3 regions of the Cupriavidus sp. GA3-3 genome follow, and region 1 is predicted to be linked to each of the others. Evidence: predicted binding sites of a transcription regulator. Region 1 holds the regulator's gene; each other region holds the start of a gene.

Region 1 (5,419 bases):
GAGGGCGCCTTCAAGACGACCTGCGTGGCATGCCACGGCGCCGGCGGCAAGGGCAACCAGGCGCTCGGCGCGCCCAACCTGGCGGACAACGTCTGGCTGTATGGCAGCTCGGAAGGCAGTATCGTCGACGCAATCCTGAAGGGCCATAACAACCACATGCCTGCGCATGAGGAGATCCTGACGCCTGAACGCATCCGGATGCTGACGGCCTATGTCTGGGGTCTGTCCAATACTGGGGGCGGAGCCGGGCAATGACCGACGACTCATGTGAGCGGGCGCTGGCAGCTCGCGGGAGAGCATGCCCATGAACGCACCCGGGACCGAAGAAATGGCCCGGGCGGCCGACCTGCAACGGTCGGCCGCTGCGCCGGGCGAGACCTCTGACGAAACGCTCTACGAGGTCCGCCGCAAGATCTACCCGCGCTCGGTGACGGGCGCATTCTCCAGCTGGCGGGTCTGGCTGGTGATCCTGACCCAGCTGATCTACTACGGCACGCCCTGGCTCCAATGGAATGGCCGCCAGGCCGTGCTGTTTGACCTTGGCGAGCGCAAGTTCTACATCTTCGGGCTGGTGCTGTGGCCGCAGGACGTCATCTACCTGGCGGTGCTGCTGGTCATCTCGGCGCTGGCGCTGTTCCTGTTCACGGCGATCGCGGGGCGGCTGTTCTGCGGCTATGCCTGTCCGCAGACGGTCTACACCGAGATCTTCATGTGGATCGAGCGGCGGGTCGAAGGCGACCGCATCGCCCGCATCCGGCTCGATGGCGATCCGTGGAGCCTGCGCAAGTTCCGTCTCAAGGCGACCAAGCACTTCCTGTGGGTGCTGATTGCGCTCTGGACCGGCTTTACCTTCATCGGCTATTTCGCACCGATCCGCGAACTGGGCGGCGAGGTGCTCAGCCTGTCGCTGGGGCCGTGGCAGTCGTTCTGGATGCTGTTCTACGCGTTCGCCACCTGGGGCAATGCGGGCTTCATGCGCGAGCAGGTGTGCAAGTACATGTGCCCGTATGCGCGTTTCCAGAGCGTGATGGTGGATCGCGATACCTATGTCGTGACCTACGACGTCGGCCGCGGCGAGCCGCGCGGAAGCCGGTCGCGCAAGACCGACCACCACAAGGCGGGGCTTGGCGACTGCGTCAACTGCAGCATCTGCGTGCAGGTGTGCCCGACGGGCATCGATATCCGCGACGGCCTGCAGTACGAGTGCATCGGCTGCGGCGCCTGCATCGACGCCTGCGACCAGGTCATGGACAAGATGGAATATCCGCGCGGCCTGATCCGGTACACCTCGGAAAACGCGATGCGCAAGGGCTTGTCCGCGGCGGCATCACGCAAGCGCCTGCTGCGCCCGCGCGTGGTCATTTATTCCGTGATCTGGGTGGCGTTGCTGGCCGGGTTCATGGCTTCGATCGCGCTGCGCACGCCGCTGAAGGTCGACATCATCCGCGACCGTGGTGCGCTCGGCCGTGAAGTGGAAGGCCGCTGGATCGAGAATGTCTATCGCCTGCAGCTGATCAACACCACCGAAGCGCCGATGCAGATCAGCGTGCGCGCCGACAGCGACGAACTGAAGAACCTGACCGTGGAATACGACAAGCAGGCCGAATCGCTGGCGCCGACGTCCAACCGGTTGCTGCCGATCCGGATCCGCGTGCCGATCGAGGCCGCGGCGCAGGGCACGCACAAGATCAACGTGACGGTGACGAGCGAAGGCACGGAGCGGGGGCATGCCGAAATCCGGCAATCCACCAGTTTCATCGTGCCGCGCGATTTGTGAAGCTAGGTCGTCAAGATGAAGGGGGCAAGATGAGTCAGCAAGGCAATCCGTGGTGGAAGGAGCCGTGGCCGTGGCTGTTGATGAGCGGCCCGCTGGTGGCGATGGTGGCGTGTGGCGTGACGATCTGGCTGGCATCCACGCATCCGGACATGCCGGTGCAGGGTGCAACGCGCCATGGCCTGGTGGTCGAGAAGGCCGACGCCGCGCCGCCCAAGGCTGCCGCTGTGAGGCAGCCATGAGGTTGCGCTGGCTGATGTGGGTACTCTGGCCGGCGTTCCTGATGGCCGGGTTCGCGACCGCGACGGTGTTTTCGGTGGTGGATCCCGGTGACCTGAACTTCTTCGGCCAGCCGATCGAAGCGTCCCGCGAATCGGTCTACACCGTTGGTTTCCTGATGGCCTGGGTGTTCTGCGCGTTGTCCAGCGGACTGACGCTCTACACCATGCCGACGCGGCTCAGCGATACCGACGAACTGGAATAAGCGGATCGGTGTGAGGTCTGCGCTGCCATGTCCGCATGCGGTACCTGGCAGCGCCTTGGCCGCTTAGCAGGAGCGGCTGTAGAGCTGCTTGATGCCGTCGATGTCCACGAGCTTGACGTGGCGCTGGCGAATCTGGATCAGGCCGGCTTCGGCAAAGCGGGAGAACAGGCGGCTGACGGTTTCGAGCTTCAGGCCCAGGTAGCTGCCGATCTCTTCGCGGCTCATGCGCATCACGAACTCGGACGCCGAATAGCCGCGTGCCGACAGGCGCTCAGAGAGGTTGATCAGGAAGGCGGCAAGCCGTTCCTCGGCGCGCATCGAGCCCAGCGTGACCAGCATCAGTTGGTCATGCGTGATTTCCTTGCCCATCAGGCGCAGGAACTGCTGCTGCAGCGACGGCAGGTCTGCCGACAGGGACTGCAACTCGCTCATGCGGACCACGCAGACTTCGGTGTCCTCCAGCGCGGCGGCATCGGAGGCATGCTGCATCTCGCCCAGCCCGTCGAGACCGACAATTTCGCCGGGCAGGTGGAAGCCGGTAATCTGCGAGCGGCCGTCTTCAGTGGTGACGTGGGTCTTGAGCGTGCCAAAGCGCACGGCATAGACCGCGGTGAGCGGATCGCCCATGCGATACAGGGTTTCACCCTTGTGCACACGGATGCGTTCCTGAACCAGCGTGTCCATCTTGGCGAGGTCTTGCTGCGACATGCCGACCGGAAGGCACAGCTGCCCCATCGCACAGGTGGAGCAGCGTGGTGACATCTCGGTAATGGGAATGGAGGTGAGCAATTGGAACCTGCTAGAAATGGCAGCGAGGGCGCGATAACGGCATTTTACCGTGCGATGTGATGTGGTAGGGAGTGAGAATTGACACTTGGCGTACTGATCAGCGTTTTTCTGCTGGCTTTGCTGGGCGGGGTCCACTGCGCCGCCATGTGCGGCGGCGTGGCGCTGGCCGTGGAGCAGCGTCACGGCGCGGCGGCGACGATCAGTCTGGTGCCCAGCCGTGCCGCCTGGCTCGGCGAGTTGCTGATAATGCACCTGGGCCGGATCTCGACCTATATGCTGCTTGGGGCCGCGCTAGGCGCGGTCGGTGCTTCGGCGTGGAAACAGGACTATCTGCCGGTGCAGCGCTGGCTGTTCGGCGCGGGCAGCGTCATGCTGCTGGGGTCGGGCTGGCGGTTGCTGCGCGGCAACACGTTTACCGTCGACTGGCTGGAGCGGCTGGCGTCGCGTGCCAGCGCAGCGGTGGCGCGCCGGCTGGGTGGCGTGGCACGCGGCATGCCGTCCTTTGTGCGCGCACGCGGCTGCCTGGCGCGGCGATACGGCGTGGGCCTGGCGTGGGGGCTGGTGCCGTGCGGCATGGTCTATGGGGCGCTCACGCTCGCGCTGCTGGCGGGCAATGCGGCGTCCGGCGCACTCGTGATGGGCGTGTTCGGGCTCGGCACACTGCCTAACCTGCTGGTGCTCTCCGGCCTGTCAGGCTATTTGCGTACGCTGTCGCGACGTCCCGGCGTGCGACTGGGGGCCGGCCTGGCGGTAATGGCGTTCGGCGGCCTTGGCATTGCGCGAGCGGTGCTGTTGCCACATTCGCTGGCCGAGCATGGATTCTGCCTGGTGTTCTGAGGCGCCGGCGCTGCGCCGGCAACGGATGATGGTTGCAGGCGGGGGCGGGAATGCCATACAATCGCCAACATTGCGGTATCGCGCGGTGTCTTGTGAGCCGCGGTAAGCAGCGGGCGAGCAGCGCCAGGCGGCCTTCATACCAGAAGGTGAGTTCAGGGCAGGGGAAGCGGAAGGTTTTCGATGCCCGTCCCGTCCCCACAGTCCATCCGGTTCAAAAGATCTGGTTCAAAAGTCCGGCTGGCACTGCGGTGTTGGCGATGCCGGCCTTGCTCCCGATACCCGTTTTTCTTGCGTCCGAGGCCTTCAGTTCGCTGACAGCGACGTCCGGTATGTGCGGACGCGCTACGCAAGAGGTTCGCTGGCTGGCCCATAACCGCATGCGAACGATCTCCTGCCGGAACGCCCGGCAACTCGATGCAAAGATAGGGAAGTGCACGGCTTGGATGCAGCAGGTATCCGGCTAGCTGCGCAATGAGATGGCGGTGGCTTTCGCACCGCTGTATCCAAAATCTCCGGTGCCCCGGATCCGTCCGGGAGCAGGTGCAAAGACAGGCTGCACACCATCAACATGAATACCCAAGAGGCGAAGATCGTCCTCGAGACGGCGCTGATCTGCGCGCAGGAACCGTTGCGCGTCAATGATCTGCGGCGGCTGTTTGACGACGACGTCGGCGCAGACACCATCCGCGTGCTGCTTGATGAACTGCGCCAGGACTGGCGGCCGCGCGGCGTGGAACTGGTGGCCCTGGCCAGCGGCTGGCGCTTCCAGAGCCGGCCGGAAATGCGTGAATACCTGGATCGGCTGAATCCAGAAAAGCCGCCAAAATATTCGCGCGCGGTGATGGAAACACTGGCGATCATTGCCTACCGGCAGCCGGTGACCCGCGGCGATATCGAGGAAATCCGCGGCGTGACGGTCAGCACGGAAGTCATCAAGAAGCTTGAGGACCGCAGCTGGATCGAGGTGATCGGACACCGCGACGTGCCGGGCAGGCCGGCGCTGTATGCGACCACCAAGGCGTTCCTGGACGATCTTGGCCTGCGTACGCTGGATGAGCTGCCGCCGCTGGAAGATGCCCAGGCGCAGGCGCAGGCAACCCTGCTGGAACAGCAGGCCATCAATTTTGAAGACCTGGCTGCAAACAAGGCGGCCAGCGCCGACGAAGAGGCTTTTGCCAACCCCGCCGCGCACGCGGCGGATGTGGCTGAAGCATCCGTCGCAAACGAAGCCGAGACGACCGGCCCGGTCGACCAGGGCGCCAATGGCTTTGACGCGCAACCGCTGCAAGCTGCAGCCGACGATGCCGCCGAGGCCGCTTCCACCGAACCAGCCGCACCCAATCCGGACGGGGCGCGGGGCGATTTGCCGGACAACGGCACCCCGCCGCACCCGAGCGAGCACGACGAGCGCGTGCCGAACTGAACAACATGCAACATCCGATAGTGAATATCTTGTCTGATTCCGTTGAGCAAGACACCCGCAATGCGGGCGCACCCGCCGACACCGGCGCCGCAGAACCCGGATCGGGCAGCGA
Region 2 (5,419 bases), on a different contig from region 1:
TTCTTGTGTTTGATATTGGCCCATTTCGAGTGACCGGCCATGATTCTCTCCGAAGCGGAATGCGGTGATCTGCGGTGATGTTGTGCGGGGTTGCCATGCGCGCCGTGGCCGGGGTGGCAAAGCCCTCGGACAGCGCGCGCCAGGTGACGGATATGCCTGGCGGCTGGCTATAATCAGCCCAGGATTTTATCACGCGGGCCTGCCCGCGCCGCTGCCGTGGCGAGTCCCGCGGTGCCAGACCTCAAAACCCCAGGAACATCATGGCCGACCCCATCCTCATCGCCAAGAACGCCGAACATGAACTGGTGCTGCTGCCGCAGATGGGCAACCGGCACGGGCTGATCACCGGCGCCACCGGCACCGGCAAGACCGTCACGCTGCAGACCCTGGCGCAGGGCTTCTCGCGACTGGGCGTGCCGGTCTTCATGGCGGACGTCAAAGGTGACTTGACCGGCATTTCGCAGGCTGGCCAGCCGTCCGACAAGCTCAAGCAGCGCCTGGCCGACCTGAACCTGCCGGAGCCGGCATGGGGCGCGTGCCCGACCACGCTGTGGGACGTGTTCGGCGAGAAGGGCCACCCGGTGCGCGCCACGGTTTCGCACATGGGCCCGCTGCTGCTGTCGCGCATGCTGGAGTTGAACGACACCCAGCAGGGGGTGCTGAACCTGGTGTTCCGCATTGCCGACGCCAATGGCCTCCTGCTGCTCGATGCCAAGGACCTGCGCGCCATGCTGCAGTACGTCGGCGACAACGCCGGCCAGTTCACCACCGAGTACGGCAATATCTCGGCCGCCTCGATCGGCGCCATCCAGCGCGGGCTGATCGCGCTGGAATCGCAGGGTGGGGATGTCTTCTTCGGTGAGCCGATGCTGAACCTGGAAGACTTCATCCAGACCGAGAAGGGCCAGGGCGTGGTCAATATCCTGGCCGCCGACAAGCTGATGAACGCGCCGCGGCTGTACGCGACCTTCTTGCTGTGGATGCTGTCCGAGCTGTTCGAGAAGCTGCCCGAGGCCGGCGACCTGGACAAGCCCAAGCTGGTGTTCTTCTTCGACGAGGCCCACCTGCTGTTCAACGATGCGCCCAAGGCGCTGCTCGACAAGATCGAGCAGGTGGTGCGGCTGGTGCGTTCCAAGGGCGTGGGCGTGTACTTCGTCACGCAGAACCCGATCGACATCCCCGACACCGTGCTGGGCCAACTGGGCAACCGCGTGCAGCATGCGCTGCGCGCCTTTACCCCGCGCGACCAGAAGGCGGTCAAGGTGGCGGCCACCACCATGCGCGCCAACCCCAAGCTGGACCTGGAAACCGCGATCGGCGAACTGGGCGTGGGCGAGGCCCTGGTGTCGTTCCTGGATGCCAAGGGCACGCCCTGCGTGACCGAGCGCGCCTGGGTGCTGGCACCGGGCAGCCGCATCGGCCCGGCGACGGAGGAAGAGCGCAAGCAGCTGATCGCCGGTTCGCTGGTGGCGGGCACCTACGAGAAGACCGTGGACCGCGAATCCGCCTATGAAAAGCTGCGCGGCAGCGTGGCGACGGTCGGCAATGGCAACGGCAAGGGCGCCGGAGGCGCGCCGGCGGGGCAGCCAGCGGGCGAGCAGGACAGCGGCTGGCTCGGCACGGCCGGCGACATCTTCGGCACGCTGACCAAGGGCACCGGCAAGACCGGCCGCGGCGATTCGATCCTGGAGTCGATGGCCAAGTCGGCCGCGCGCACGGTGGGCTCGCAGGTCGGGCGCGAGCTGATCCGCGGCGTGCTGGGGAGCCTGCTGGGCAAGAAGAAGTAAAGACCCGGACTGACGCAATGACGGAAAGGGCCGCACGATGCGGCCCTTTCCCTTAGCGACGCTGCGCTTGTTGCTGCGCCTTGGCCGCTGCCGCATCCTCGCGCATCTTGCGCGCGAACATCCGCGCAAAGAACCACCCCATGCCGATGATGAAGACGATCACGCCCAGGCTCATCAGGCCGGTGCTGGTACTGAACAGGATCTTGAAGGCTTCCATGCTTGGCTCCCTTTGCTTTGGCGATGGCCGCCGGCGAGGTCTCGCCGGCGCCTGCCGCCAGTGTAGGGAGCCCTGTGGCGCGGACTATTGAGGCCGGTCAAGCGCAAGCCAGCCCGCCGCGCGCCACTCAGTTCTTGGTGCCGAACAGGCGGTCGCCCGCATCGCCCAGGCCCGGCACGATGTAGGCGTGCTCGTCGAGATGGCTGTCGAGCGAGGCCACGAACAGCTGCACGTTCGGATGCGCCTTCTGGAACACTTCCACGCCCTCGGGCGCCGCCACCAGCGCAACGAAGGTGATGGCCTCGTCCTTCACGCCGCGCCGCTTGAGCACATCCACGGCATGCGCAGCCGAATAGCCCGTGGCGACCATCGGGTCGCACAGGATGAAGCTGCGGTCCTCCACGTCGGGCAGCCGCACCAGGTATTCCACCGGGCGGTGCTGCTCGTCGCGGTACACGCCGATATGGCCGATGCGCGCCGACGGGATCAGCTCGACCAGGCCGTCGCTCATGCCCACGCCCGCGCGCAGCACTGGCACGATGGTCAGCTTCTTGCCGGCGATCACCGGCGCGTCCAGCTCCACCAGCGGCGTCTCGATGCGGCGCGTGGTCAGCGGCAGGTTGCGGGTGATCTCATAGCCCATCAGCAGCGTGATCTCGCGCAGCAGTTCGCGGAAGGTGCGCGTCGACGTTTCCTTGTCGCGCATGTGCGAGAGCTTGTGCTGGATCAGCGGGTGGTCGAGGATGAACAGGTTGGGAAAGCGCGGGTCTTGTTTCATGGCTGGCGGCGAGGGCTCGGCGGGATAGGGGCAAGCAGGTGAAGCGGGCGGCGAGATCGGGTCGACCAGCGCGCCGCGCCGTTGCAGCCGGATTGTAATGGAAGCGGGCCGCCCTGCCCGTGGCTTCGCTTCCGGGACCCGCCCACGCCAGCGCCGCCGGCGGGCTCCCTGAACCGCCGGGAGCGTCCGGCGGCGCCTTGCGCTAGTCAAGCGCGCGGTTCTTCGACTCGATATCCACCATGTAGATGGCGATCGCCGCCACGGCAAGAAATGACGAAAGCAGCGCCAGGGCGAGGGTGAACTGGCTGGCCATGATCGGTGCAATGATGGACGGCGCGAACAGGCCGCCAAAGCGCGCCATCGCACCCGCAGTGCCCATCCCGCTGGCGCGCAGGTCGGTCGGGTACACCTCGGGCGTGAAGGCGTAGAGGGCGCCCCAGGTACCGAGCAGCGAGAAGCTCATCAGCAGGGTCGAGCCGACGATAAGCGCGGTGGACGTACCCAGGCTGTAGAGCATGCAGCCTGCCGCGCTGAGCAGCAGGAAGCCGATCAGGGTCGGCTTGCGGCCCCAGCGCTCGACGCCGTGCGCGGCCAGCGCGAACCCGGGGAGCTGCACCAGCGCGAGCACGATCAGGAAGACCTGGCCGCGCATGAAGCCAAAGCCCTGGCCCGCCAGCTTGACCGGCAGATAGACGAAAACGCCGTAGTAGGCGATCGAGATAAGCGCCCAGGCGGCAAGCAGGCAGATGGTGCGGCGCCGGCAGCCGCGCGCGAACAGCGCAAAGACCGACTTGCGCTCCATCGGCTGCGGCTCCAGGTTGCCGATTTCAACGGACACGCGATTGGCGGTGGCGACACGCTGCAGCACCGCGCGCGCCTCGGCCGAGCGACCCGATTTATTCAGGTAGAGCGGAGACTCGGGAACAAAGAAGCGGAACACCACGCCGACCAGGGCCGGGATGCCCGTGACGAGGAAAATCAGCCGCCAGGCATCATTGCCTCGCGACACGGCGATCAGCGCAAGAATGGCGAGCAGGATCGTGCCGACGGCCCAGAACGACTCCAGCAGGACCAGCCAGCGACCGCGCCGGTCCGAGGGCAGGAACTCGGCCATCATGGTGTAGTCGACGGGCAGCGTGCCGCCGACGCCGATGCCGGTCAGGAAGCGCAGCAACAGCAGCCACTGGAAGTCCGGTGCGAAAGCGGAAGCGACACCGCAGATGGCGTCGATGACCACCGCCATCATCAGCACGGGCCGGCGGCCGATCCTGTCAGCCAGCCGGCCGAACACGAAAGCGCCGATCAGCATGCCGACAAAGAACATCGTCCCGGTCTGCAGAGCGGTCGGTACGGGAATGCCAAAGGTCGCCGCAATCGACGGCGCGGTGAAGCCGATCGACAGCACCTGCATCGCGTCAGCCAGCCAGACCAGGCCGAAGATGACGAAGAGCCGATACTGGAACCGGCCGACGCCGGCCGCGCGGATGCCTTGCTCGATCGTGATGGTTTGAGGCGACGCTCCCCGCGCGCTGGGCTGTGGGGACGCGCCTAGCGTGACTTCCGGGATGGTCGTTGTTGCCATGGATGAAATTGATGACGACATGTTGTCTACCTGTCTTTATAGGCTGGTTCTTGAACTCGGACGCACACGTATCGAAGCAGGGCCAGACGGTACTGACTAATGCGTGATGATCACACCGGGGCAATCGCACCGAATTGCAACGAAACGTGGTGAGTACTCCAATTGGCGAGGCTAGAACTGACCCGGTAGCACGCTCGCAACACCTGCTTGGTTCTGATACGACATAGTCACTCCTTGTTGTCTACCCTTGGTTGGTCCAGGCCCGGCCTCCCGGTCGGCGCTGCGGGGGACTATGCAAGCCCCGGGCCAGCGCTTCCGGTGATGTAAAGGGCCAATCTTTTAGTTTTGTTGTCTCGTCTGCCGCTTGCGGCGCGCCGTCCTTGTGCGGGGCGGCACCGCTGCGAGCCACGCGGCACTCATGTAGTGCGCACTACATGATCGTTCAGCGTAAGCTACATGAAACTGGCGGGCAAGGCCGAATTGCGTTTTCCCTCCTCGGGGTTTTCCCGCGCGTGGCGCGCATGGCGCCGGCGCGGGAATGCACGTTCCCTGCCCGGTGGCGAAGCGCCTTGCCAGGCACGGCGTAGGTGCGGTCAGCGTGGATGCGGTAGGCGCGGCGAGCCGGCCCCGCCGGGTCTGCTAGTCCTAGTGGGCAGGCATCGCGCGCAGGCGCGCGACGGTGTTCTCCAGGTCCTGCCATGCGGGTTTGTCGGGCGCAAAGCGCGCGCGCAGGTACTGCGTCAGTTGCGCGATCTGCTGGTCGTCGAGCGTGTCGGCATAGGCCGGCATCGCCCCCAGTTCGCTGTTGGGCGGTGCCGGCATGCCTTGCAGCAGCACCTGGATCACGTTGTCCGGCAGCTTGCTGTGCAGGTTCGTATTGAGCGCCAGCGAAGGCTTGACACCGAACTGGGCGATGCCCTGGTCCGACTGGTGGCAGACCGCGCATGCGCTCTGGTACAGGCGTTCGCCGGGACCGCCCAGGGTGCGCGCGGCCTGCGCGCTGCGCTGCTCGAGCTGCGCTGCCTGTGCGGCCAGTACGGCAGGCGAGGGCGCTG
Region 3 (5,419 bases), on a different contig from region 1:
CCTACGCAGTCCAAGCTGACTCGACTGATGTGGCTGTGATGCGCCAACTCGGCGTGGCGGATTTCTCTCACGCCATAGTCGCGATCGGCACAGACATGTCGTCCAGCCTGATGACTTTGATGTCACTGACCGAACTTGAGATCAAGGATATCTGGGTCAAGGCCTTTACCCCTGAGCATGGTCAGATCGCGCAACGCATCGGTGCGCACCATGTGGTTTATCCAGAAGCGGACATGGGTGCACGAGTTGCACATTTGATCACCGGTCGCATGATCGATTTCATCGAATTCGACGATGGCTTTGCCATCGCTAGGATCCATGCGCCAACTTCAACCCACAATAAGGCGCTGTTGGTGTCCAGGGTGCGCGAGAAATTCGGCGTTACCGTGGTGGGCATCAAGCGTCCCAACGAAGAGTTTGAACATGCGACAGCAACCACCACGATCCAGCCGGGAGACTTGCTGGTCGTCTCTGGGCCGACTAGCAAGATCGAACGATTCGCTGGCAGTACGGAAAAACAATAGCGGTGCGCACTTGTCATGGCTTGGACTGGTGGCTGATAGGCGCCCATGATTTAGTCCACCCCAACATCACCATACCAGTAGTAGCAGGCTCGCTTGCGCCGCGAGCGCGTCTTACCGTAACGGGCGAATCAACTCCCTGCCTGTCCTAGCGGACATCGATTCTGTAGCAACTTCCCACGCCGATGCACGCGTAGCCCCTTCAGTCGGACGCCGCCGCAGTAGATTCGTCGGCGCGTTCCATGCTCGGTCTTCGGCCCCTGGCATAAATGAAACCCCAGGTCAGCCCTATGGTGGCAGCTATCGCCGATGCCAAGAGCACGCCAAGCTTGGCAGCCCCAAGTAGGTTGACATCCTCGAACGCAAGCGTGGCGATGAATATCGACATCGTGAAGCCGATGCCGGCCAGTAGTCCAACCAGGCATACGCCGCGCCAGGTCACGTCGGGCGGCAACTGGCACCAGCCCAGGCGTACGGCCAGCCAGCTGACCGACACGATGCCGAGAGGTTTGCCTACGACCAGTGCAAGGACAACACCAAACATCGCGCCTAGCGATCCGCCGCTAGTGAGATCGACGCCATCAATGCTCACTCCGGCATTTGCCAAGGCAAAGAGCGGCATGACAAGGTAGGCGACCCAAGGGTGAAGCGCCATCTGTACACGGATCACGGGCGGTAGTAGCTCCCGCTGGGCGTGACGCAGTTGCTTAAGCGGTGCCGCGATGTGTTCTGGTTTAGGTGTCCGAGCGGTCGCGCGAGCGCGCAGATCAAGGAGCGCACGCATGGCCACATCCAAAGGCCGTTCTCGCGTGCGACCGGGCAGTACCGGCGTCATCATGCCAAGCACGACGCCAGCGAGCGTCGGGTGGGCACCGGTCTTCAGCATTCCCAGCCACAGAATGGCCCCCGGTACGACGTAAGCATAGGCGGTTCCGACGCCGATCCATTGCAGCCCCAGGACCATTAGAATACCTGTACCTGCAACAAGAAGCCCCCCATAGTCCAACCCGCCCGAGAAGGCCACTGCGATAATCAGGACCGCGACAATGTCGTCGATGATCGCCAGCGCGAGCAGGAACACTCGAACGTTGCCGGGTATGGATTTGCCGAGTAACGCGAGCACCCCGACGGCGAACGCGATGTCAGTAGCGGTTGGCACCGCCCAACCCTGGCGCTGGGGCATCTCTGTGTTTATCGCGAGGTAGATCAACGCGGGGACGATCACGCCACCAAGCGCCGCAGCCATTGGCAGGGCCGAAAGGCGCACGTTCGCCAGCGCTCCCTCATGGATTTCGCGCCGGATTTCCATCCCAACGACGAGAAAGAAGATGGTCATCAGGGCGTCGTTGATCCAAAAATGCAGGGATTGCGATACCAGATGGCTACCTATCCCGAATGAGAGCGGGGTATGCCATAGGGCGTGGTAGCTGTGGGAAGCGGGGGAATTCGCCCAAAGCAGCGCGATCCCGGCGGCGGCGAGCAGGACAATGCCGCTAACGGCCTCGATATGAAGAAAATGTTCGAGCGCCGAGAATGCCTTCTCGGCTAAAACTTGAGCACGCGGCAATGGTTGCCGTGGTGGGGGCGGTGGGGGCGGGAGTCGGTCCACAGTCATAGAGCATTTGCGTTGGCGGCCCGACCAACGCATTAACCTGTCTCACTGCGACGTGCAGCGTAGACACCCTATCGGCGATTGTACATGAGCAGCCGACAAGCGACGGCACGACAACATGCGGTCTGTGACGGCAGCCGTCCCCCTGCGCTAGCAGCGGAACCCGCAGACATGCACTGCTGCAGACTCACCTCTATCGCGTGTCACCGTGGCCGCACTTCAGTCATGGCCATGGTGCTTAGGCACCAGCAAGACCGGAACGGGAGAGGAAGCTAACACGCGCGCTGCCACCGACCCGAGGACGGCCGACAGGAAAGCGCCCCGGCCGTGCGTGCCCATGACGATGACGTCGGCTCGGCACGCTAGCACCACGTCTACGATTCGTGGCGCTGGCTCACCAATGCAAGCATGTTCGGTCACCGCACAGTGAGCCGCCTTCAGTAATGGGCGAATTGCCTGGAATGCGTTATCTGCGGCCTCGTTTGCCCACTGATCGATCTGGGGCTTCGAGAAATATGCCTGCGCCCTGCCGCTGATATCGGGAAACGCGTGCACTAGGTGCACTTCCAGCGGGCGCTCAAAGAGACCGGGAGAAACCAGTCTTCTCGCGGCTCTAATGCTGTATGGCGAGCCGTCGCTCGGTAGCACGACAATGGTCATCCCGGCCTCCTATAGCAACGATTCAAGCTTACGTAAGCTCTTCCGCCTGTGATTGATTCACGTCAAAGCAGCACGCTCTCAAACCTGTAACCAGGCAGAACCCGGTGTACCACCCGCGCCGGAGTACGTCGCACACGTACCTGAATGTTACCCCGGCATGGCCCGACTCCTTGCTGTCGATGGAGCGGTCTCCGATCGCTTCGTGCTAGGCACTATCAGCCGCCGTCCGACAATAGAAAAGCTGTCGACAATGTTGACGAGGGCTTCAAGAATGGGTGGGCAATCGCGGCGACGTCCGAAACAATGCGCGCAAACGACGCGAGGTTATCGAAGCCTACTTATTGGTGGTATCGCGTCGGTGCAACGTTCGATGCACTCAAGACTCCTAAAGCGGTAAGTAGAGGATCAGCCGCAGATGGCGGCTCTTTCGTGCGCCGCAATTAGCCTGGTTCGGTGCTCATGGAGCCAGCAGGAAGAAAGTCATGAGTTCGCGCGACGTCCGGGCCCGGCACGTCAGCCAGTAGCGACAAGAAGATCGTTGAAGAGCGCCGGCCGGCGTGAGGCTAGGTCAATGTCGTCCCCGGCCAAACGGAACCTGGCCGTTGGCTGCCGGCAAGGCCGGCTCAAACCAGGCGCTGGCCGCCGTCGATGTGCAGCGTCTCGCCGTTCATGAAGTCGTTCTGGATCAGGAACATGACGGCGGCGGCAGCCTGTTGCATAGGAACGATCTTCTTCAGCGGCAGCCGTGCGCTGAGCTCCGTGACATAGCCGCCGCGGGCGTCGCCGAGCGTGCGGCCCAACAGCGGGGTGTCGGTGGTGCCGGGTGAAAGCGTGTTGAAGCAGCTCGGGATCCCGCTGTTCATCCGCACAACGAGGTCGTTGCGCCTGACCCACGAGGGCGAGGGGTTGCGCGAGCGCGCGATGCGCCTGTTGCACGAAGCGGAGGAAATACAGCAGGCCGCGATTTCCACTAGAAACGGTCCTTCCGGGATAATCCGCGTGGCGGCGCCGTATCCGATCGGCGTGCATGTGCTGGCACCGGCGCTGGTGCTATTTCGCGCGCGGCATCCCGCCCTCGCGGTCGACCTGCGCATCCGCGACCAGATGGCCGACCTCGTTGCCGAGGGCATCGATATCGCCATCCGCGTAGGCGATCTCCCGAATTCCCGCCTGATCTCGCGCCATCTGGCGCCGCACCGGATCTGCGCGTTTGCCGCGCCCGCGTACCTGGCTCGGAAAGGCACGCCCACGCGCCCGGAGGAGCTGGATCGGCATGACTGCGTGAAATTCCGCTTCCAGAGTTCGGGCCAGGCGTTGCGCTGGCCGTCTTCCGTGGATGGGGAGCTGGTCGAGATTGCTCCGGATGCGGGCATCGTCGCGGATGTAAGCGACGTGGTGGCGTCGATCGTCATCGCCGGCGGCGGGATCGGCATCATGCCGACCTATCTGGCGGCGACGCATGTGATGCGAGGGGAGCTGGTCCCGGTCATGCCGCGGTTAGCGGTCCCTCGCGCGAACATTACCGCGCTATGGCCCGAGAGCCGGCGCGCAAGCCCCAACGTGCGGCCATTCCTCGACTTGCTGGATGAGGTATTTACCGCGCCGCCAAGATGGGATGCGCTGATCGACGGCTTCGGGGGGGACGAGGGAAACGGCTGATGGTAACCCCGCCGGGCTACTTGAGTCTGTACTAAAGGCAGATAGCAGCGCGCCGCGCTCTTCATCAGATGCGAGGCGCACCGCATTTGCCGGATCGGCCGAGGTCAGCCACGCCAGCGCGACACGACGCGCCGGCTCCTCGCCGGGGTGCGGCGTCGACGGGCCAGGCCGATTCCCGCTGCATGCTGCCCAGGGCCCGGTGATGGAAACGGATCGACGCAAGTGAGATGGCTGAGCACTGCAAGACTGGCCATGTTAAGGCGTGGCATAAGGTCGTACCGCCAGCATGTTTTCAAAAGTCGGCACGGGCGTGCGTTCTGTGCACCGCCTGGTCTCTTCGTTGAAGTTGGCCCGTGAAGCAGTGAACCTGTCCTGAGACAGCAACGTCGTGTCGAAGGTAGGGCAGGAGGCACGGTCTACGATCACAGTCATCCACCAACCTGCGCGGTCGTCCGGGTCCGGCCAGTGGACTAAACCGTTCGCGCGGTAGCCCTCCGGCCATTGCACAAAGTGACTGAACCGCCTGTGCTGTTCCCTATGTTGAGAATCGAGGCAATTTGCCTCGATTCTCGACAGGAGCACAGCCATGTCAATCCCGACGCCTACCATCAGCCCGCCGCGCCAGCGCATGATCGAGGACATGCGGATGCGCAAGCTCCATAGTTGAACTGCCTACGAACCGGCGCAGACAACGGTTCAAATCCAGAGCAGTCTCTTAGAATCTGGCCGCCCTTCACGCCAGACTAATGTCGTCTGGCTAACGGCCGGACACAAGGAAAAGTGGCCGCGATCACCGAACTTCCGTATCGTCTTCTTGCCTCACGATCACCGGCTATTTGAAATCACACCACTCATGTATTTATTTAAATCTCGAAAATCTTGAACAGTCCAAGAGTGCGGCGCCAGCCTTACACCATTCTCTTGCAAAGTTCTTGGAATCAAGTCTCCATTTGGACGAAGTATCACC

The links. The regulator FNR, encoded in region 1, switches genes on or off when oxygen is low (the NO sensors DNR and NnrR bind a similar motif). The targets are predictions, from matches to a motif close to TTGATNNNNATCAA.
Region 2: the regulator FNR is predicted to act here: its motif matches at 2,092-2,105, upstream of C265_RS31295 (DUF3149 domain-containing protein).
Region 3: the regulator FNR is predicted to act here: its motif matches at 2,846-2,859, upstream of C265_RS29240 (universal stress protein).

The regions. Positions count from the first base shown of each region.
Region 1 covers NZ_KB944471.1:213,625-219,043, reverse strand. The annotation lists gene ccoP (cytochrome-c oxidase, cbb3-type subunit III) at 1-255, shown strand, start outside; gene ccoG (cytochrome c oxidase accessory protein CcoG) at 305-1,777, shown strand; gene C265_RS11010 (membrane protein) at 1,807-2,016, shown strand; gene C265_RS11005 (hypothetical protein) at 2,013-2,258, shown strand; gene fnr (fumarate/nitrate reduction transcriptional regulator Fnr) at 2,322-3,047, opposite strand; gene C265_RS10995 (sulfite exporter TauE/SafE family protein) at 3,126-3,884, shown strand; gene scpB (SMC-Scp complex subunit ScpB) at 4,453-5,307, shown strand; gene rluB (23S rRNA pseudouridine(2605) synthase RluB) at 5,313-5,419, shown strand, end outside.
Region 2 covers NZ_KB944469.1:7,983-13,401, reverse strand. The annotation lists gene C265_RS08230 (YebC/PmpR family DNA-binding transcriptional regulator) at 1-41, opposite strand, end outside; gene C265_RS08225 (helicase HerA-like C-terminal domain-containing protein) at 261-1,787, shown strand; gene C265_RS31295 (DUF3149 domain-containing protein) at 1,840-2,004, opposite strand; gene upp (uracil phosphoribosyltransferase) at 2,132-2,782, opposite strand; gene C265_RS08215 (MFS transporter) at 2,985-4,385, opposite strand; gene C265_RS08210 (c-type cytochrome) at 5,010-5,419, opposite strand, start outside.
Region 3 covers NZ_KB944504.1:161,328-166,746, forward strand. The annotation lists gene C265_RS29230 (TrkA family potassium uptake protein) at 1-524, shown strand, start outside; gene nhaA (Na+/H+ antiporter NhaA) at 724-2,136, opposite strand; gene C265_RS29240 (universal stress protein) at 2,353-2,793, opposite strand; gene C265_RS32715 (hypothetical protein) at 3,417-3,593, opposite strand; gene C265_RS29245 (LysR substrate-binding domain-containing protein) at 3,625-4,452, shown strand; gene C265_RS31945 (cytochrome c) at 5,278-5,419, opposite strand, start outside.